Regions from separate parts of the Rhizobium sp. 21-4511-3d genome, predicted to be linked through region 1. Evidence: riboswitches for the same ligand, from Rfam matches in the RefSeq annotation. Region 1 holds a riboswitch; each other region holds the start of a gene.

The links. A riboswitch is a leader RNA that binds a small molecule or an ion and turns the genes downstream of it on or off. The one in region 1 is predicted to bind thiamine pyrophosphate.
Region 2: another riboswitch for thiamine pyrophosphate. It lies ahead of ACQZ5H_RS27195 (ABC transporter permease); the one in region 1 lies ahead of thiM (hydroxyethylthiazole kinase).
Region 3: another riboswitch for thiamine pyrophosphate. It lies ahead of thiB (thiamine ABC transporter substrate binding subunit); the one in region 1 lies ahead of thiM (hydroxyethylthiazole kinase).

The regions. Positions count from the first base shown of each region.
Region 1 covers NZ_JBNWCF010000004.1:206,367-213,459, forward strand. Annotated here, with positions in the region: gene ACQZ5H_RS11750 (carbohydrate ABC transporter permease) at 1-236, shown strand, start outside; gene ACQZ5H_RS11755 (ROK family transcriptional regulator) at 277-1,515, shown strand; gene ACQZ5H_RS11760 (sugar phosphate isomerase/epimerase family protein) at 1,550-2,404, shown strand; gene ACQZ5H_RS11765 (ABC transporter ATP-binding protein) at 2,427-3,488, shown strand; TPP riboswitch at 3,530-3,626, shown strand; gene thiM (hydroxyethylthiazole kinase) at 3,680-4,483, shown strand; gene thiE (thiamine phosphate synthase) at 4,480-5,115, shown strand; gene thiD (bifunctional hydroxymethylpyrimidine kinase/phosphomethylpyrimidine kinase) at 5,112-5,924, shown strand; gene ACQZ5H_RS11785 (YdeI/OmpD-associated family protein) at 5,928-6,536, opposite strand; gene ACQZ5H_RS11790 (carbohydrate ABC transporter permease) at 6,600-7,093, opposite strand, start outside.
Region 2 covers NZ_JBNWCF010000016.1:2,338-9,430, forward strand. Annotated here, with positions in the region: gene ACQZ5H_RS27190 (ABC transporter substrate-binding protein) at 1-851, opposite strand, end outside; gene ACQZ5H_RS27195 (ABC transporter permease) at 883-1,623, opposite strand; TPP riboswitch at 1,733-1,835, opposite strand; gene ACQZ5H_RS27200 (outer membrane beta-barrel protein) at 1,986-2,615, shown strand; gene ACQZ5H_RS27205 (hypothetical protein) at 2,775-3,020, shown strand; gene ACQZ5H_RS27210 (sugar ABC transporter substrate-binding protein) at 3,091-4,020, opposite strand; gene ACQZ5H_RS27215 (sterol desaturase family protein) at 4,197-5,231, opposite strand; gene ACQZ5H_RS27220 (LacI family DNA-binding transcriptional regulator) at 5,378-6,388, shown strand; gene ACQZ5H_RS27225 (sugar phosphate isomerase/epimerase family protein) at 6,412-7,093, shown strand, end outside.
Region 3 covers NZ_JBNWCF010000009.1:193,074-200,166, reverse strand. Annotated here, with positions in the region: gene ACQZ5H_RS20560 (ABC-F family ATP-binding cassette domain-containing protein) at 1-393, opposite strand, end outside; gene ACQZ5H_RS20555 (thiamine diphosphokinase) at 397-1,053, opposite strand; gene ACQZ5H_RS20550 (MarR family winged helix-turn-helix transcriptional regulator) at 1,096-1,623, opposite strand; gene ACQZ5H_RS20545 (MDR family MFS transporter) at 1,739-3,274, shown strand; TPP riboswitch at 3,330-3,442, shown strand; gene thiB (thiamine ABC transporter substrate binding subunit) at 3,495-4,517, shown strand; gene thiP (thiamine/thiamine pyrophosphate ABC transporter permease ThiP) at 4,517-6,154, shown strand; gene ACQZ5H_RS20530 (thiamine ABC transporter ATP-binding protein) at 6,141-6,851, shown strand.

The sequences.
Region 1 (7,093 bases):
TCATCACCGTCATCGCCGGCTGGTCGCAGTTCCTCGTGCCATTTCTGCTGCTGACGCAAAACAACTTGATGCCGATCGGCGTCGGGATCTTTAACTTCCGTGGCATGCAGACCGACTCGTCCATTCAGCTGCTCGCCGCCGCCTGCCTGATCTCCGTCGTACCGGCGATCGTGGCTTTCCTCTCGCTCCAGCGATTGATCCTGGGCGCGATGACAAGCGGCGCGGTGAAGGGATGAGAGCGGCTCTGATGTCGATGGAAGACGAAGGATCGCGATCATGAACCAGACCCCTGATGTCAAGCTCTCCCCCGATCTCAGCGGGGCCAATGTCGAGGATGCAGGCGAGCATAACCGCGCGGTCGTGCTGCGCTGCATCCACCGGCAGGCGCCGATTTCGCGGGCGGAGATCGCAAGACAGACGGGCTTCACCAAGCCGGCGATCGCCCGCATCGTCGACCGCCTGCTTGACGAGGGGCTGATCATCGAGGCCCGCCGCCGCCACGGTTTGCGCGGCCAGCCGGCAATCGAGCTTGAGATCAATCCTGACGCTTTCTTCGCGATCGGCATCAATATCGATCGTGACCATCTGACCATCCTCGCAGTCGACGCCGTCGGCAACGTCCGCGCCCGTGTCCATCACGAAAAGCGCTACATCCTGCCGGCCGAGTTCATGCAGCTGTCGGCGGACGCGATATCGCATTTCCAGCGCAGCCGCCTGATCGATGACGCGCATCTGGCCGGCATCGGCCTGGCGATGCCGGACTGGCTCGGCGAAATCGCCTTTCCCGGCAGGCCCGCCGACTATTGGGAATGGATGGAATTCGATGTGCGCGCTGCTCTGGAGGAGCTGACGCAGCATCCTGTTTTCATCGAAAACGAAACCAACGCTGCCGCACTGGCCGAGCTCGATTACGGGCTCGGCGCCGAGAGCCGCAGCTTCCTCTATATCGCCGTCAACGCCTGCCCCGGCGGCGGTCTCGTTCTCGACGGCAATGGCCATCGCGGCGCCATGGGCCTCAGCGGTGAAATCGGCTGGGTGCCGATCGCCGACGGAAAGGACGAAAGCACGCAGAAGGTTCGCCTGCTCGGCGAGATCTTCTCGCTCTTCTGCCTCTATCAGTTCCTCGCCGAGCATGGGATCAAGGTCAGTGTGCCCCAGGATCTCCTGACGCTCGATACCCGCGGCAAGCGGCTGGTCTCGCAGTGGCTTAAGGAGATGAGCGCGCATCTCGCGGTCGCCGTCCGTCATGTCGGCATGATCGTCGATCCCGATGCCATCCTGGTCGGCGGCCGGCTGCCGATCCGCATGATCGACGAGCTGCTGCGCTATGTGCACGAGCATCTGGACGCCAGCGACGGCGCCCTGCCCTCCATCCACCGCGCCTCGCTCGGCGAGGATGCCTCGGCGATCGGGGCGGCCGCCATGCCGATGGCCGCGGCGCTGATGCTGGCGTCATCGGATGAGGTTCAACGCACCCGTTCACCGCTGAAATACATGGATCGCCTGAACAATTAGCACGGCCGCTGCGGCGGCGCATGGGAGGATTTTGATGAGGATCGGTTTCTATACGTCGACGTTCAACGACCGGCCGCTTGAAGAAGTGGTGGATTTCGCAGCTTCCGCCGGTTTCGATGCCATCGAGATCGATGTCGGCGGACACATCAAGACCCCTGACAGGGTGAAGGCCGCCGTCTCGCTTGCCCGCGAGCGTAATCTCTTTGTCTCCTCGATCACCTATTTCGGCAACCAGCTCGACGCCGACAACGCCAAGCGCAAGGATCTGCGCTCGCGCACCGCGGAATTCGCCCAGGCGATCGGCGAAACCGGCGTGCCGGTTTTCGTCATCTTCCCCGGCCGCAATGACGAGGCCAGCGACGAGGCCAACTACGACGATTTCGCGGCTTACATGAACGGCCTGATCGCCGAGACCGCGTCCAGCGGCCTGACCTTTGCCATCGAGAACTGGCCTGGGCCGAAGGACAATTTCGTCGGTACGACGCCAAAGGGCTACGAGGAGCTCTTCAAGCGCATTCCGGACCGGCGTTTCGGGCTCGAATTCGACCCCTCGCATTTTCTGCGGACGGGTATCGATCCCTATCTGGCGCTGGATGCCGTCAAGGATCGCATCGTCATCCTGCATGCCAAGGACACGGCGGTCGATGCGACCGCGCTGCAGGCGGTCGGCTACCATGGCAAGGGTTGGTGGCGGTACAAGCTGCCGGGCCTCGGCTTGCTCGACTGGTCGAGGTTCCTGAAGCAGGCGCGCAGCTACGGCTTCGACGGCACGATTTCGATCGAGCATGAAGATGCCGCCTATGGCTGGCCGGGCAAGGACCTGGAGGCCCGCAAGGAAGGCGAACGAGTCGGCCTCGGCTATCTCAGAACCGTCTTGGACAAGCTTTGATCGCAGCCTGGGGAGGACGATAATGGCTCATGTTTCAGTCAATAATGCTCGCAAGGACTACGGCGCGTTCAAGGCCATCAAGGGTGTCTCGGTCGATATCCGTGACGGCGAATTCGTCGTCCTCGTCGGCCCGTCCGGCTGCGGAAAATCGACGCTGCTCAGAATGATCGCCGGGCTTGAAGGCATCACGTCGGGCGAAATCCAGATCGGCAAGCATGTCGTCAACGAGCTGGCGCCGAAGGACCGGGACATCGCCATGGTGTTCCAGAACTATGCGCTCTACCCGCATATGACCGTGGCCAAGAACATGGGCTTTTCGCTGCGGCTGAAGCGCATGCCGCGGGCGGAGATCGACAAGCGGGTCGGCAATGCCGCAAAGATACTCGGCCTCGAAAGCCTGCTCGAACGCTATCCGAAGCAGCTTTCGGGCGGCCAGCGCCAGCGCGTTGCCATGGGCCGGGCGATCGTGCGCGATCCCGCCGTCTTCCTGTTCGACGAGCCGCTTTCCAATCTCGACGCCAAGCTTCGCGTCCAGATGCGCTCCGAGATCAAGGAGCTGCATCAGCGGCTGCAGACGACGACGATCTACGTCACCCACGACCAGATCGAAGCGATGACCATGGCCGACAAGATCGTCGTCATGAGGGATGGGCGCATCGAGCAGGCGGGCTCGCCGCTCGACCTCTATGACCGGCCCAACAATCTCTTCGTCGCCGGCTTCATCGGCTCGCCCGCGATGAATTTCATCAAGGGCAGCATGACGGATACGGGCTTCCGCACCGAGGACGGCATCACCCTGCCGAGCGACCGTCGCCCCGCCGACGCGGTGACCTACGGGATCCGCCCGGAGCATTTGCAGCTCGACCCAAATGGCATCGAGATCACCACCGTCGTCGTCGAGCCCACCGGATCGGAAACACTGGTGATCGCCCGGCTCGGCGCGCAGACGATCAGCTGCGTCTTCCGCGAGCGGATCAGAGCGGCGCCCGGCGACATCCTTAAGGTGGCGCCCATTCACGATGCCGTACATCTCTTCGGCGCCGACGAGCAGCGCATCGCCAGCGGCGAAGCCCGGCTCAACTGATAGGGCGTGACAAGCCGCTGATAATTTGCGATGACCGTGGTGTTGAGAGACAGGGGCGTTCGCCGAAAGGCGGGCTGAGAAGTACCCTTCGAACCTGAACCAGATAATGCTGGCGGAGGGAGTCGCTCGAGGCCCTTCGCTTCCATGTGCCTGGCCTCCCGCGTCTTGCCCCGCCCCAAAAGGGACGCAAGATGACGACTTCGAGATCACCCGGGCAATTGCTGACTGCGCTGCGCGCCGCGCCGCCGCTCGTTCAATGCATCACCAACTATGTCGCGATGAATATCGCCGCCAATGTCGTGCTGGCCGCGGGCGCCTCGCCCGCCATGGTGCATGCGGAGGAGGAAGCCGGTGAATTCGCCGCATTCTCCGGTGCACTGACCATCAATATCGGCACGCTCTCGCCCGCCTGGGTCAGCGGCATGAAGCAGGCGGCGAAGGCTGCTGCGCGCAATGGCAAACCCTGGGTTCTCGATCCCGTGGCGCATTACGCCACCGGCTTCCGCCGCGAAAGCGTCGCGGCACTTCTCGACCTCAACCCGGCGATCATCCGCGGCAATGCATCCGAAATCATCGCGCTGGCCGGCAGCGAGAGCCGTGGCCAGGGCGTCGATAGCCGCGATCCCGTCGAGCAGGCGGAAGGGGCCGCCCGCAGCATCGCGGCGCAATATGGCGCCGTCGTCGCGGTCACAGGCCCGGTCGACTTCGTCACCGATGGCACCCGCGCCGTTCGCATTTCCGGCGGTTCGCCGCTGATGCCGCAGATCACCGCGCTCGGCTGCTCGCTGACCTGCCTGACCGGCGCCTTCGCCGCGGTCGCCTCTGACGAGACCTTCGATGCGACGGTCGCCGCTCTCGCAATGTTTGCCGTTGCCGGCGAACAGGCGGCACAGGAAGCCAAGGGCCCTGGCTCCTTCTCCTGGCGTTTCCTCGATGCGCTTGCCGCGCTCGATGGTCCGGCGCTCGACGCCGCAGCAAGGATCAGCCAGGCGTGAAGAGCTTCGACCTCTCCCTTTATCTCGTCCTCGACCCGGAGCTCTGCGCCGGGTACGGGCTTGTCGAGACCGCCCGCGCAGCCGTCGCCGGTGGGGCGACCATCGTGCAGCTGCGCGACAAGACGGCGACTACCCGGCAGATGATCGAGACGGGCCGGGCACTGCAGCGGGTCCTGTCAGGAAGCGGAGCACTGCTTGTCGTCAATGACGACGTCGAAGCGGCAATCGCGCTCAACGCCGATGGGCTGCATATCGGCCAGGAAGACCTCGCCGCCGCCGAGGCCCGCCGCCGCATCGGGCCTGATATGATTCTCGGCCTCTCCGTCGAGACGCCTGAACTTGCCGCAGCCGTAGATCCCGCGATCGTCGACTATGCGGGGATCGGCCCCGTTTTCGCGACGGCGACCAAGCCGGATCACAAGCAACCGATCGGCATCGCAGGTCTGGAGGAGCTGGTTCGTGTCTGCCCGGTTCGCTCAGTGGCAATCGGCGGCCTGAAGGCGGAACATGTGGAGCCAGTGCTCGCAACGGGCACGGAAGGGCTTGCGGTCGTCTCGGCGATCTGTGGCCAGCCGGATCCGCAAGCGGCGACGGCTGCAATCGCCGAACGCATCAGAAAGGCAGGACAATGATCCGCAACGTTCTCTCGATCGCCGGCTCCGACCCATCGGGCGGCGCCGGCATCCAGGCCGACCTCAAAGCATTCTCCGCCCGCGGCACCTATGGCATGGCTGTGCTGACGGCCCTGACTGCGCAGAACACCACCGGCGTTTCAGCAGTGCAGACCGTCTCGCCGGATTTCGTCGCCGAGCAGATCCGCATGGTCTTTGCCGATGTCCGCGTCGATGCCGTCAAGATCGGCATGATCGCCAATGCCGGGATCGCGGAGGCAATTGCCGATGCGCTGCATCCGCATCGCGGCATCCCGCTGGTGCTCGACCCCGTAATGATCGCCAAGGGCGGCGCCGCCCTCCTCGATATCGCCGCGATCGGCGCGCTCACCGACCGCCTTCTGCCGCTGGCAACGATGCTGACCCCGAACCTCCCCGAAGCGGCGGCGCTGCTCGGCGAGGACCACGCCCAAGACCGCGATGCCATGCAGCAGCAGGCGCGCAAACTGCTGGATCGCGGACCGCGCATGGTACTGTTGAAAGGCGGCCATCTCGGCGGCACTGACAGCCCCGATGTGCTGGCAAGCGCCGGCCATATTACCTGGTTCGAGGCTCCAAGGGTTCCGACGAAGAACACACACGGCACCGGCTGTACGCTGTCGAGCGCCTTGGCGGCCGAGCTTGCAAAGGGCAAGACGCCGGAGGCAGCGGTCGCGATCGCCAAGCGCTATCTCGCCGATGCCGTTGCGGCTGCAGAAACGCTCACCGTCGGTTCCGGCCATGGCCCGGTCCAGCATTTCCACGCGCTCTGGGACAAGGCCGATCTCTGAGGTTCAGACCTTCGGCTTCTTGTTCTGCGGATAGATCGTCTCGCCCTTCGCCAGCATCTCGACGAAGGCCGCGATCTTCCGCTCGCGGCCCGCCGGCGTCTTCATATTGTGCACGCGGAAGGCAAGCGCGAAGCGGTTTTGCGCGCTGAGCGCCGCAAGCATCGCCTTGGCCTTGGGATCGGCGTCGATCGCCGTCTGCAGATCCTCGGGGATCTTCAGGTCCTTGCCGCTGCCATAGGCCCGGTCCCACCGGCCATCCGCTTTCGCGGCTTGGACCTCGCGAAGGCCGTGCTCGGTCATTCGTCCCTCCTCGACGAGGCGGGCGACATTGTTGACGTTGATCTGGCTCCAGATGCTCTTCCTGCCGCGCGGCGTGTAGCGCTGGAGATAGCTCTTCTCGTCCAGGCTTTTCTTCACCGCATCGATCCAGCCCCAGCAGAGCACAGCGTCGATCGCCTCGACCGGCGTGATCGACGGCAAGCCGGATGCGACCTTGAAGATGCGGATCCAGACCTCGCTTTCACGGTCGTGATGCGCGGCCAGCCAGTCGTAGAAATCCTGCTTCGTCTTGAATTCGCGAACCTTATCCGGATCGACCTTTATCGGCGCCAACCGTCTGCTCTCCCATGATGCCGTGCCGCGGCCATGGTAACGGCCGCGGCAGAAACGGCAACATCAGGATTTGACCGCGCCCGCCGTCAGGCCGGCGATGATGTGTCTCTGGGCCAGGAAGAAAACGATGACGGTCGGCATGATCGTCAGGGTGATGAAGGCGAGTACCAGCTGCCATTCGGTGCCGAACTCGCCGCGATAGACCATGATGCCGAGCGGCCAGGGATATTTCGATTCCGAATTCAGCATGATCAGCGGCAGGATATAGCTGTTCCAGCTGCCGACGAAGGAGATGATGCTGACGGTGGCGATGATCGGCCGTGACAGCGGCAGCGAGATGTACCAGAAGAAGCGCATGTAGCCGCAGCCATCGACGAATGCCGCCTGGAACAATTCTTCCGGAAGGTTGCGAAAATAGTTTCTAAAAAGCAGGATACTCATCCCGAGCCCGAACGCCACCTGCGGCAGCACCACGCCCCAATAGGTGTCCAGCAGTCCGAGATCGCGGATGCGGATGAAGAGCGGCAGGATAGCCGTCGCCGCAGGGAACATCAGGC
Region 2 (7,093 bases), on a different contig from region 1:
CGGCCGGTATCGAGAGCGGCGGGGCGCTTGGCGAAGCGCGGCAGCGTGTCGAAAAAAGCCTTGCGGTTCAGCTCGTCATTGAGATCAGGATAGGCCTTGATGAACATCTGCCAGGCGTCATCGGGGTGGTTGGTGATGAAGACGGAAGCCTGTTCGATCGCACCGAGGAAGCGCGGCAGACGCGAATCGGCGGCCGAATCGCGATGGGCGATGAAGATCAGTTCGTCATAGGGCGGCACGCCGTTTTCTTCCGGATAGAAGGCCTTGCCCTCATGACCCTCGAGCTTCATCTGCGTCAGCTCGAAATTGCGGAAGCCGCCGACGGTCGCATCGACTTTGCCCGCGATCAGCGACGGCGAGAGCGAGAAGTTGACGTTGACGAGCTCGACATCGTCCTTCTTGAGACCGGCATTTTCGAGCATCCGCTTCAGCATCGCATCCTCGAAGCCGGTGACGGAGAAGCCGACCTTCCTGCCCTTCAGATCCGCGAGGCTCTTGATCGGCCCGTCGGCCAGCACGGTCACCGTATTCAGCGGCGTTTCGACCAGCGTGCCGATGCGGACGATCGGCAATCCGGCTTCATGATCGAGATAGAGATTGGGCTGGTAGTGGATGCCGATATCCGCCTGTTTGGCAGCGACGAGGCGGGGCACAGCGGAGGGGTCGGCGGGCGGAATCAGGGTGACGTCGAGACCGGCGGCGGCGAACAGGCCCTTCTCTTGAGCGATCACCATCGGCGCATGGTCCGGATTGACGAACCATTCGAGCATGACAGTCAGCTTGTCGTTGGCGAAGGAGGGCGACGCGAGGGTCGCGATCGCAAGGAGAGTGGCGGATATCAGACGCAGCATGTTTGCTCCATGATTATGCGGGAAGAAGAAGTCAGTTCGTGGTGGCCCATGGGGTCCAGCCGGAGGTGAGCCTGTCGACAGCGACGCGGCAGATGACGGTCATGGCGGCGAGCACGGCCATGGCGGCAAAGACCATGTCCGTCTGCATGCGGGCATTGGCCTGGACCATGACGAAGCCGAGGCCGGAGGACGCCCCGACCCATTCGCCGATCACGGTGCCGAGTGGCGCGAGAGGTGCGGCGATCCTGAGGCCGGAGACGAGGGACGGCAGGGCGAGCGGCAGGCGGATCCGCATCAGCGTCTGCCAATGGCTCGCCTCTGTCAGCGATACCGCATCGAGAATATCCCGCTCGGTGCGGCGCAGCCCGTCGGCAAAGGCGGAGGCGACGGGAAAGAAGATGATGATCGTCGCCATGGCGATCTTCGAGGCGATGCCGAAACCGAGCCAGATAACCAGGATCGGCGCCAGCACGAAGACAGGGAAAGCCTGCAGGATCAGTACCATCGGCCAGACGAGCGTGGCGGCAGCCGGAAAGGCGGCGAGCGCGAAGGCGACGGCAGCGCCCGATATGGCGCCGCAGAGCAGGCCGAGGACGATTTCGAGCGCCGTCGTCAGGCTCTGCTCAAGCAGGAAGAGCGGCTGCCTGCCGAAGACGGCGACGACGTCGGCAGGCGACGGCAGAATGAAATGCGCGGGCGCGAAGACCCAGATGACCGCCTGCCAGAGAGCGATAAGCAGGGCCACGCCGCCGAGGGCGTTGAGCGGACGCATCGCTAGGCCTTCGCGCGGGCCGGATGCGGGAACGGAAAGACAGACATGACGAAGCGATCTCCAGACAGAATTGGAGATCCAGGCAAAGCGAAGAAGAAGGGGAGATACCGCCGGTATCTTGTTCCGTTCCTACGCCGGCATGACCCGGATCAGGTTCAAGGGTCCGGCTCACCGCCATCTCAGCATCGTCAGATGCTCCCCTCGGAATGGGCGGAACCTGTCGTTTTCCCGGCCTGAAGTCAATGGCGCATCTGTCGCAGGCCGGTCGCCGGTCTTGTATTCCGGGGTCTCAGCTACAAAATTAATTAGAGACTTTTGGATCAGGCACCCTACTTGACCCTTAAGCATTAGGGAGACCGAATATGAAATTCGTTATTCTCACCGCGCTGGCTGCCTCACTTGCCGGCATTTCCGCTCAGGCCGCGGACCTGACGCCGCCGCCCGCCCCTGTCGAGCCCGAAGCGATAACCCCTGTCTTCACCTGGTCCGGTCCCTATATCGGCGCCGAGGGTGGCTATAGCTGGAACACCTTCGATCCTTCCGGGGCATCGGATGTCGATGCCAATGGCGGCATTCTCGGCGTCTTCGGCGGCTATAACTATCAGTTCGACAACAACTGGGTTGTCGGTGTCGAAGGTGACGTCCTGCACAACTGGAACAAAGAGGATGTAGCCTTTGGCTCGGTCGAGACGACCTGGCAGGGCTCGGTTCGCGCCCGCGTCGGCTATGCCTTCGACAATGCGCTGATCTACGGCACGGCCGGCTGGGCGATCGCCCGCGCCGAGGCCAATCCGGATGTCGGGCCCGACGAATCGGATACGCTGAACGGCTGGACCATCGGCGCCGGCATCGACTACGCCTTCACCCAGAATATCTTTGCCCGCGGCGAATATCGCTACACCGATTACGGCAGCGGCAATTTCGGCGCGGCTGGCGGCGATTTCGACCTGAACCAGAACACCATCATGATCGGCGTCGGCGTCAAGTTCTAGGCGCCACTCGTTCTCTCCAATGTAAGGGCACGCCTTCATTCGGCGTGCCCTTTCTATGATCGCCGGTACGCTTTCCAACATCTCGTGGAAAACCGGAACACCGTGTTGCACTAATTTAGGACTTCGACAAAAGTCATTCCCATCATGAGGAATGCTCACATGCTGTCGGGTCTCGGAACAATCACCATCACGGACGAGAACTATAGCGAGCATGTCGCCTTCGAGCTCGGAGAGCGCGATGGCCTGCTTTTCGGCGGGGAGGAAGTGCTGCGCAGAGCGCAGCGGGCCAAGAAGGTCTTCCTGTTTCTGCTGACCTCGCGGCGCGAATTGCGCATCCGCATAGCCAATGTCGAGCATAGCTGCGCCAATTTCGTCGTCATCAGCGAGCCCCTGCCCGCCGCCTGACATGCGAATGGCCACGATGGCCTGAGCGCATCGTGGCCGTCCTGACGCCGCCTGTGAGGCAGGCCGCGCCTTAGTTCAGGTGTTCGAAATCCGCCATGTTCTTCTGGGTGACAAGCTGGAAGGGGATCCAGACCTCGCGGTCGAGCTTCTCGCCCTTGATCGCCTTCATCGCGGCATCGATCGATCCCTTGCCCTGGCCTTTGGCATCCTGGAACACGGTGACCTTGAGATCGCCTGTCTTCATCGCCTGCAGCGCCTCGGGCGTCGCGTCGATGCCTGAGACGATGATCTTGTCGGTCGAGGCGCCGGCGGCCTTCAGCGCCGAAATCGCGCCGAGCGCCATTTCGTCATTATTGGCGATGATGGCATCGAATTCGACGCCTGACGTCAGCCAGTTGGAAACCAGATCGGCGCCGTTGACGCGGCTCCAGTTGCCGACCTGCTCCTGGGCGACGTTGATGCCGCTGCATTCGGGCGTCTTGACGACATCGTGAACGTCCTGCGTACGCTGGCGCGCCGCCTGGCTGGTGAGGTCGCCGATCATGATGACGACATTGCCCTTGCCGCCGAGCAGGCGACAGACTTCCTTGGTCTGCAGCGTGCCGGATTCGGTCTCGTTGGAGCCGACGAAGGCCTGCTGCTTGCCGAGCGTGTTGAGGTCGGTCGGCTGGACATTGACGTAGATGAGCGGAATGCCAGCATCTTCGGCGACCTTGCTGAGAGCCGGCGTACCGTCGGAATCGACGGGGTCGACGATGATTGCAGAGACGCCGCCGGCCGCGATATTCTTCACCTGATCGAGCTGCTTGTTGACGTCGGTCGTCGCGTCTTCGATCTGCAGCTCCACGCCGATCGACTTGGCGTAGTCTTCCATGCCGTTGACGATCAACGTCTGAAAGTTGTTGGACAGCGTGCCCATCGAAACACCGATACGGTCGGCAGCGTGCGCCTGCGACGCAAGCACCAGCGCAACTGCGCTGGTGGTCAGCAATTTCAGCATGTTCTCTCCTCCCAGAGATAAGGCGGCGCCAGGCGGCCGCAGGAAAACGTTAGCCGGGGAAGTCCACGCGGTCCGCCGATAATTTGATGAAAACGCCTCATTTGCAGGGGCATCCGCATAGCAAAAGGCCCGGCTTTGGGGCCGGGCCTTTCTCGGTCGCTCGCTTGGGAAATCAGTCAGCCTGCCTGCTGCTCGCCGCGCGCCTTCTTCTCGGCGCGGCGTCTTGCCTGCTCCATGAAGCGCTTGTCCATGCGCTCCTGGGCTTCGGGTGAGCCGTCGTGGAAAGTGCCGAACCACTTGTCGAGCGGAATGACGCCATCGGCATAATTGCACTCGAAATACTTGTGATGGAGATAGTGGTCGTAGCTGTGGGTATCGATGGCGCTCTCCTCGCCGACGACGATCTTGTCGAAGCCGGCATGGCCCGGTGCCGGGGCAAGGCCTGCATGCGCCAGGTGGAAGATCGCATGGACAGGATTGGACGGCACGATCCAGTGGATCAGCACACCGGAGAAATAGAGGAGGTGCTCGATCGGGTGCATGGCAAGACCGGACCAGGGGCCGGGATTGACGTTGTTATGATGCAGCTTGTGGACCGCATGATACAGCGGCGGCCAGTGGATAAGGCGATGCACCAGATAGAAATGCAGGTCGCGAAAGGTCGGAATAAAGAACATCACGACGGCGCAATAGACCGGGTGCTCGGCGAAGGAAACATAGGGAATGATGCCGTTGGCGAAAGCCCAGAGCGTCAGCACCTCGAATGCCGTCCAGATCGGCACCGCGCTGGCAAAGGTCCAGATGACATTGTCGACCGTCTGGTTGCCGAAAAGGAAGGCGTCGTTGCCGACAGAGGGCCATTTGGCGTTGAACTTAAAGCTCGTGCCCTGCTTCTTCTGCATGTAGAGGCGCAGATGGAAGGCGCCGAAGAAGACCAGCACGATCGCCGCATTGCGAACGAGCAGATAGGCGATCCATCCGATCGAGAAGGTCTTTGCCGTCTCGAGCGACGGCGTGGCGTAGAGCCACAGCAGCGTGCCGATCACCGCGTAAAGGACGTTCCAAGGCATCAGATAACCCGGATAGCCGAACAGCCATTTCAGGAAACGCAGCGGCTGGACCGGCCAGATGAACACAGGCGGATACTGGATGAGCTTGAACGGCGCCCAGTCGCCGCGCTTGTTGCGTTTGCCGTATAGTGTGTCGTCCATCTGAAACCCTCCAACTCGTGAGGCAAAAATTACCGCAGCCGGAGGGCCAATTCCCATCGCAGTTTTGATGTGTTTTGATCAATTGCGGTATTTCACCGGAGAGGCTGGAATGCTTGACTGTCCAGGCGAATTTGGGGGAGGTTTTGATGAAAAAGACGACGCTGCAGGATGTCGCCCGGGAGGCAAGACTGGGGATCGCCACCGTCGAGCGGGTCATCAACGGGCGCGGCGGCGTTACCGAAAAGACCGCCGAGAAGGTCATCCGCGCCGCCAAGAAGCTCGGCTATGGCGAGCGTTCGACCGAGACCCATCGCGGCGCGATCCGCATCGAAGTCATCCTTGTGCGGCCGGAGACGTCGTTCTTCGCCCGGCTGAACCAGGCCTTCGAGCGCATATCGGCGTCGCTCGACCGCGCCGTCATCCTGCACCGCACCTTCATCAAGGAAAGCGACCCGATCGGCATGGCGCACCACATCGCCAATCCGAGCTTTCGCCGCTCCGGGCTGATCATCTGCTCGCAGGACCACCCGAAGGTGATCGAGGCGCTGCGCCAGGTGCGCGCCTCGGGAGTCGAGGTCGCACAGGTCGTGACCCGCTGCGACGACGCGGAAGTCCCCTATCTCGGCATCGACAATTATGCGGCGGGCCGCAGCGCCGCCTACTACATGTCGGGCATGCTGGCAGCGCGGCCAGGACATTTCGCTGCCATCTGCCATAGCGGCTCCTATTCGAACCACCGCCAGCGCATCCAGGGATTTTCCGACTACATGGCCGAGCGCGGCGCCGATGGTCACGCGCTTTCGCTGGTGATGATGGGCCGCGATGACGATCTGCAATGCGCCGAGCTGCTGGGAGAAGCGCTCAGGCGCGACCCCGAGATCATCGGCGTCTATTCGGCCGGCGGCGGTGATGAGGGCGTGGCGATCGTCCTGCAGCAATGGGCCAAGCAGCGGGATATCTTCTGGGTCGGCCACGAGCTGACCGAAAAGAAGAAGCGCTATCTCGAAAACGGTCTTCTCGACATCTGTCTCGACCAGGCGCCCGAAGTGCAGGCGCGCCGCTCCGTCGATCTCATCCTGCGCAAGCTCGACATCATCCGCACCGAGGTCATCACCGATCCCGTGCGGTTCATGACCGTCAGCGCGCAGAATCTCTGAACAAGGCACCCGGGAGGTAAGCCATGCAGACCCTCAATGTCTTCCAGTCACTCTGGGCGATGGAGCTTCGAAGCGCGAGAGAGCCGGAACGATCGCTGGAGGAAAATATCCGCCTGATCGCCGAGGCCGGCTTCGATGGCGTCAGCGCCCACTGGTATGATCGCGGCTACGTGCAGAACCTCGCCGGCCTGTTGAAAGACCGTGGGCTGAAGGCGGAGGGACAGTGTTTTCCGAAGACCGTCGACGACTTGAAGCCGGCGCTGGAGAATGCGGCGGAGTTCGGCGTCGCGCATCTCTGCCTGCAGCCGGATGTCCGGTTGCGCCGGATCGAGGATTGCCTGCCGCTGCTCGAAGGCTGGCATCGTCTGGCCGAAGAGGCGCGCATCCCCGTCTTCATCGAGACGCATCGCGACCGGATGACGACCGATCTGTTCTTCACCCTCGACCTGATGGACCGCCTGCCGGATCTGAAGCTTCTCGGCGACCTCTCGCATTTCCTGGTGGGCCGCGAATTCGCCTGGCCGGTTTCCGATGAGAACCACGCGCTGATCAATCGCATTCTCGACAGTTCCTGGGCCTTCCACGGCCGCGTCGCCTCGCGCGAGCAGGTGCAGATCGAGATCTCCTTCCCGCATCACAAGCCCTGGCTCGACCTGTTCATGGGCTGGTGGGAGTATGGCTTCCGCAGCTGGAAGCAGCGTGCCG
Region 3 (7,093 bases), on a different contig from region 1:
GGCAAGGGCCGCGCGGCGGGCTTCACCGCCCGAGAGGTTCTTCGGGTCCTCCTCCCCAGTCAGGCCGAGATGCGACAGCAGATAGGTGACGCGATAGGGATCGTCGCCCGGCCCGAGCCCGGCTTCGGCATAGGCCTGCACAGTCGAGAAGCCGACGAAATCGGGCGCCTGCTCCAGATAGCGCACCGTCGACGACGGATGGCGGAACACCTCGCCGGATTGCGCTTCGGCGATGCCGGCCGCGATCTTCAGCAGTGTCGACTTGCCGGAACCATTGCGGCCGACGAGGCAGATCTTGTCGCCGGGCTCCACCTGCAGGCTTGCGCCCGCCAGCAACGGCGTGCCGCCGAAGCTCAGGAAGATGTCGTCCAGTTTGAGAATGGGAGGCGCCAAGAATCAGACTCCGGAAAGATCATAAGGGCGGGCAAGGACGATCGCCCGGCCGCTGCCAAGCGTGAAACGAACCTTGCCTTCCGCCACATTGGAAATGGTACGCGATGAGCCGAAGGGCAAATGGAAATCCGAGAGCGGATAGCGGGCGTTCTCGATGAAGAGCCCGCGCAGTTCGCTGAACCCGGGGACTGAAAACAGGCTGTTCTTCGGCAGGTCAAGCTCGATGGTTCCGGCAAGAAGCGGAACCGCTTCCTCCACCCCGGAGGTGAGCAGCAGGTCGAAACCCTCTTCTGCCAGGCTGACGGCGTAAAGCAGATGCTGAAGCGCATGGTCGGAGCGCTCGCCCGCCAGGGCACCGGCTAGGATCAAGCGCTTTGCCCCACGCGCAATGGCTTCAGACACGGCGATCTCGCCATCCGTCGAGGCTTTGGCGGCCGGGTAGGGCTGCTTCGGCACATCGGGAAAGGCGCCTTCGAGATCAGGCGCCGTGGAATCGAAATCGCCCACCCAGAGCTCCGGCACGACGCCGAGCTCGGCCGCATGCCGCATGCCGCCATCGGCCGCGATGAAGCGGCTACCGGCAACGGCGCTGCGCAGCCGTTCCGTCGGCGTGAGCTCGCCGCCAAGCAGGATGGTGAAGGTGGTTTCCGTCATGGGCATTGCCCATAGCGCAAAGCAGGGGTCGAGGGAAAGGGGCAGGGTTCAGCCGGGCGTACCCTTGTCGCGCCGTTCGAAGGCTTTTTCATAGCCATCGATGAAGCGTTCATAGAGCGCCGCGAAAGCATCGACGTCCTTTTCGCTCCATCCGTCGAGGATTTCGCCGATCAGCGCCATCTTCTGCGCACGGATTTCGGCAAGCAGCCGCTGCCCGATGGGTGTCATAACCACGACGATCCTGCGCGCATCGGCCTGCGATGCCGCGCGGCGAAGAATGTTGCGGCTGACCATGTCGGCAACCACGCGGCTGGCGCGTGACGGATCGATGCGCAGCATCTCCGCGATCGTCCCGACCGTCACTTCCTCCGCCGGCTGCGCGCGGCGTACGGCATCAAGCACGTCGAGATGCGACAGTTCGAGATCCGGCGCGACGCTCTGGATCGCAAGACGCCCGATCAGCCTGCGGCCCGTCATGAGCTTCATGCGGGTCATGCTCTGGCCGATGCTCAAGACGCTTTCGCTTTCCAGCGGCAGGGGATCGAGCTCGTGAATTCGGGCGGGTTTCTCGTTCATGCGGCGAGCATAACAGAAGGCTTGCGGGAAGGAAACATGCCTGCGTCATTCAAGTGTCATTGACATTTATATGCTTTTGTCACATAAATTGGCGATCAAGATCGGAACTGTCTTCATGGATATGCAGCTTGCCTCCCAGCCGCTCGTGACGGATCCCCGCCGCAGGCTTATTCTCTTCCTGTTTCTGATGACCGCGATGTTCATGGCAACGCTGGACAATCAGATTGTCTCGACGGCGCTGCCGACGATCGTGGGCGAATTCGGCCATCTCGAGCGCTTCGGCTGGATCGGCTCGGCCTATCTCCTGTCGCTCAGCGCCGTGATGCCCGTCTATGGCAAGCTCGGCGACCTCTTCGGCCGCAAATATGTGATGATGACGGCGATCGCGATCTTCACCGTCGGCTCGGCTGTCTGCGGTCTGGCCATCTCGATGAACACGCTGATTGCCGCCCGCGTGCTGCAGGGCCTCGGCGGCGGCGGCATCATGGTGTCGATCTTCGCCGTCAATGCCGACCTTTTCGAACCGCGCGAACGCGCCCGCTACCAGAGCTATTCCAGCCTCGTGCTGATGGCCTCCAGCGCCATCGGCCCCGTTCTTGGCGGCATGATGAGCGATCTGTTCGGCTGGCGCTCGATCTTTCTTGTCAATGTCCCCATCGGTTTCGTCGTGCTCATCGGCCTGGCGCTGATGCTGCCCTACCGCAAACCGCATCGCCGCCCGAAGATCGACTACGCCGGCGCGCTGCTCTTGGCGATGACCACCACCAGCATCGTGCTGATGGCCGATGGCAGTGAGCTTTTCGGTTCGCTCCTTGCACCGCAGAGCCTCGGCATCATTGCCGCAGGCGTTGTCTGCGCCATCGCCTGGGTCTTCGTCGAGCGCCGCGCCGCCGAACCGATCGTGCCGCTGTCGCTGTTCCGCAATCCGACTTTCCCGCTGCTCTTGATCATGTCGATCACCGGCGGCGGCATCGCCATCGGCATGGCCAACTATTTCGCGCTGTTCCTGCAGACGACAACCGGCCTCTCGCCCTCGCATGCCGGCCTGCTCTTCATCATGCTGACCGGCGGCCTTGTCTGCGGTTCGTTGTTTGCCGGCCGCACCATCTCGCGCACCGGCCGCTACAAGCCCTTCGCCATCGCCAGCCTCTCCTGCAGCGCCATCGCTTTCGCGTTGCTGACGCAGGTTCATGCGGGTACCCCTCTGCCCATCATCGGCCTGCTGATGGCTCTGCACGGCATCGGCATCGGGCTTGCACAGCAGGTGCCGATCATCGGCGTTCAGAACGCGGCTCCGGCCCGTGACGTCGGTGCTGCAACGGGTTCGGTGACGCTGTCGCGCATGGGCGGCGCCTCGATCGCCATCTCCATCTACGGCGCGATCATCGGCTCGCAGCTGGCAAAGGTCGGCGTCTCCATCCCCGGCGTGACCGATATCGAGCAGCTGACCCCGAAGATGATGGCGGCACTGCCAGAAGCCAGCCGTCAGGCGGTAGAGAATGCGTATTCGGCCGCCTTCACGCCGCTGTTCATGACCTCCTGCGCTTTTGCACTGATCGGGCTGATCGCCGCCCTTTCGCTGAAACCCGTACAGCTGCCGCGCCATGGCGAAGCCAAGAATTCTGCGGCCGCAGCCGAAGCTGCGGAGTGACCGGCAAGGGCGAGCTTCGCCCTTGTCATAAAGCCGTCACCACTATACATCTGCGAACGCTCTAACGGGGTGCCCGTGTCCGCAAGGACAGCTGGCTGAGAGGCTTCAAGCCAACCCGCGGAACCTGATCCGGTTAACACCGGCGGAGGGATTAGATGCGCGCGTGACACCAGGCACCGCCCTTTTCCCGTGAAACAACTTGTATAGGAGGAGGCGCGCCATGCCCGGCCGCAAACCATTGATCGCACTTTTCGCCACGGCGCTTCTCGCCGTTACCTCAGCCATCGCTCCGGCCCAGGCTGCAGACAAGACGCTGACGGTCTATACCTACGAAAGCTTCACCTCCGAATGGGGCCCCGGCCCCAAGGTCAAGGAAGCCTTCGAGAAGACCTGCGCCTGCACCGTCAATTTCGTCAGCGTCGCCGATGGCGTCGCCCTTCTCTCGCGCCTCAAGCTCGAGGGTGCCTCGACGAAGGCCGACGTCGTGCTCGGCATCGACACCAACCTGATCACCGAGGCCAAGGATACCGGCCTGTTCGACGCCAGCGGCGTCGATACCAGCGCTTTGAAGGTGCCCGGCGATTTCAAGGACGATGTCTTCGTTCCCTATGACTACGGCCACTTCGCCATCATCTACGACACGCAGACGGTAAAGAACCCGCCGAAAAGCATGCAGGAACTGGTTGACGGCGACCCGTCGCAGAAGATCGTCATCGAGGATCCGCGCACGTCTACGCCTGGTCTCGGCCTGCTGCTTTGGGTGAAGTCCGTTTACGGCGACAAGGCGCCGGAAGCCTGGGCTAAGCTCAAGAACCGCATCCTGACGGTCACGCCCGGCTGGTCGGAGGCCTATGGCCTGTTCACCAAGGGCGAGGCGCCGATGGTGCTCTCCTATACGACGTCCCCGGCCTACCACATGGTCGCTGAAAACGCCGACCGCTATCAGGCCGCCGCCTTCTCCGAGGGACACTACATCCAGATCGAAGTCGCCGGCCTGCTGAAGAACGCGCCGGACAAGGATCTTGCCCGCGACTTCCTGAAGTTCATGGTCACCCCCGGCTTCCAGGACACGATCCCGACCAACAACTGGATGATGCCGGTCTCGGCGACCTCGACGCCCCTGCCGGATGCTTTCGGCAAGCTCGTCAATCCCTCCAAGACTTTCCTGATGTCGCCGGATGAGGTCGCCAAGAACCGCAAGGCCTGGATCGACGAGTGGCTTGCGGCGATGAGCATGAACTAATGCTGCAGACGGCGGCGGAACGGCGAAATGCATTGGCGGGCGGCGCAATTGCGCTCGCCGCCATCCTGCTTTTCATCGGTATCGCTGCCGTTTCGCTTGCCGCCTCCGGCGGGGGCGCTGCCTTTGCCGGGATCATTTCCGATCCCTATATCCTCCGCGTCCTGCGCTTCACGCTGCTGCAGGCGGTCCTCTCCACGCTGCTATCGGTTTTCCTGGCGATCCCTGTCGCGCGGTCGCTCGCCCGCCAGCTGCAATTTCCCGGCCGCATCTGGATCATCCGCCTAATGGCGGTGCCCATGGGACTGCCCGTTCTGATCGGCGCGCTCGGCTTGATCGGCATCTGGGGCAGGCAGGGCCTGCTCAACAGCGCGCTGACGAAACTCGGCCTTGCCGAACCTGTCAGCATCTATGGCCTAACCGGCATCCTGCTTGCCCACGTCTTCTTCAACCTGCCGCTGGCCTGCCGGCTGATGCTTGCCGGTCTTGAACGGCTGCCCTCTGAATACTGGCTGATGGCGGGCAATCTCGGCATGCGTCCGCGCGCCATCTTCCGTTTCATCGAATGGCCGGCCATCCGCGGCCTGATCCCCGGCGTCGCCGGACTGATCTTCATGCTCTGCGCCACGAGCTTCACGCTGGTGCTGACCCTCGGCGGCGGTCCTGCGGCAACGACGGTCGAGGTCGCGATCTACCAGTCGCTTCGCTTCGATTTCGATCCCGGCCGCGCCGTCGCACTTTCCTTGCTGCAGATCGCGCTGACCGGCCTCGTCCTCGCCGCCATGTCGCTCCTGCCCGCGAGCCTGGACGAGGGGCTGACAGCAGGGCACCGGGCACTGCGCTTCGACGGCAGGAAGCCCATAGCGAAGCTATTGGACAGCCTGCTATTGATCGCCATCACAGCCTTTCTCCTGTCGCCACTTCTCTCGGTCGTCGTCGCCGGCCTGAAAGCCGACCTGCCGAAACTGCTCGGTGAGCCCGTCTTCTGGCAGGCCGCGGCGATGAGCTTCGGTATATCCATCTCCGCCGCCACACTGGCGCTGCTGGTATCGGCAGCCCTGATCCGCGCCCGCCAGACCATAGCCACCAGCAAGCAGTCCGGCCGTGGCAACCGCGCCTTCTTCGCCACGATGGGCGGCGCATCTTCAATGGTGCTATTGGCCCCGCCGGTCGTGCTTGCCACAGGATGGTTCATGACCCTGCGACCGTTCGGAGATGCAGAAATTTTCGCGCCTGCCCTCGTCGTCTTGATCAACATGCTGATGGCGCTGCCCTTCGTCATGCGCGTGCTAGAACCGGCCTATCTCGTCCATCAGCGCCGTACGGCGCGGCTATCGGCGAGCCTCGGGATCGCCGGCATGGCGCGGCTGCGGCTTATCGATTGGCCGGGGCTGCGGAAGCCGTTCCTGACCGCCCTGTCTTTCGCCATGGCGCTGTCGCTCGGCGATCTCGGCGCCGTTGCTCTTTTTGGGTCCGATGGTTTCATCACCCTGCCGTGGCTGGTCTATAGCCGCATGGGAAGCTACAGGACCAATGATGCCGATGGCTTTGCGCTGATCCTCGGCGTGATATGCCTGTTGCTGACAATTGCCGGAACATCCCGCCAGGTGCGAGGACATGGTGCCGATGACGGCCGCTGATATTGCCATGCAGAACGTCCGCCTGGCGCTCGGCAGCCATGCTTTTCACTTCGATTGCGCACTGCCCGGGGGCCAGATCATCGCCGTGACGGGCCCCTCTGGCGCCGGAAAATCGACCTTCCTCAATCTGCTGGCAGGCTTCGAGATACCGGAGAGTGGCCAGGTGCTGCTTGATGGCAGGGACGCCAGCGGCGTCCATCCGTCGGAGCGGCCGGTCTCGCTCGTCTTCCAGGACAACAATCTCTTCGCCCATCTCGATATCTTCACCAATATCGGGCTGGGCATCAATCCGGCCCTGAAGCTCACGCAGGCGGACCGCAGCCGCATCTCGGCGGCGCTGGCGCAGGTCGGACTTGCAGCTTTCGAGAAGCGGCTTCCGGCGACACTGTCCGGCGGCGAACGTCAACGCGCCGCCTTCGCCCGCGCCCTCGTCCGCAATCGGCCGATCCTGCTTCTGGATGAGCCCTTCGCCGCTCTCGATCCCGGTTTGCGCAGCGGCATGGCGGAGCTTCTGACGACGATGCAGCGCGAAACCGGCAGCACCGTGATCGTCGTCTCGCATGACCCGGACGAAGTCCGCCGCATTGCCAGCTACGGGGTCTTCATCGACCATGGCGCGATCGCGCTTGCCGCGCCGATCGATGAATATCTCGCGCGAAAAGATATGCCCGCATTGCGGCAATTTCTGCGCGGTTGACGAATCTGCAGGGCGCGATGGCACTTTCGCCACAATTTCATCCGAGCGAAAGAACTCCTTAACCACGCCAAGCTTGCTAAATTACAACGGCGCCACAATTAAGCAGAGTCTCGCTATGCAATCGATGCGGAAATCAGCTACAGCAATGACCTGTATCCATCCGTTGTGCACTGCGAGAGCCAGGATGGGCGCCTGTTGAACCCCGTTGGAAGTGGCCGGATCGATAAAGCGGCGAACCGGCT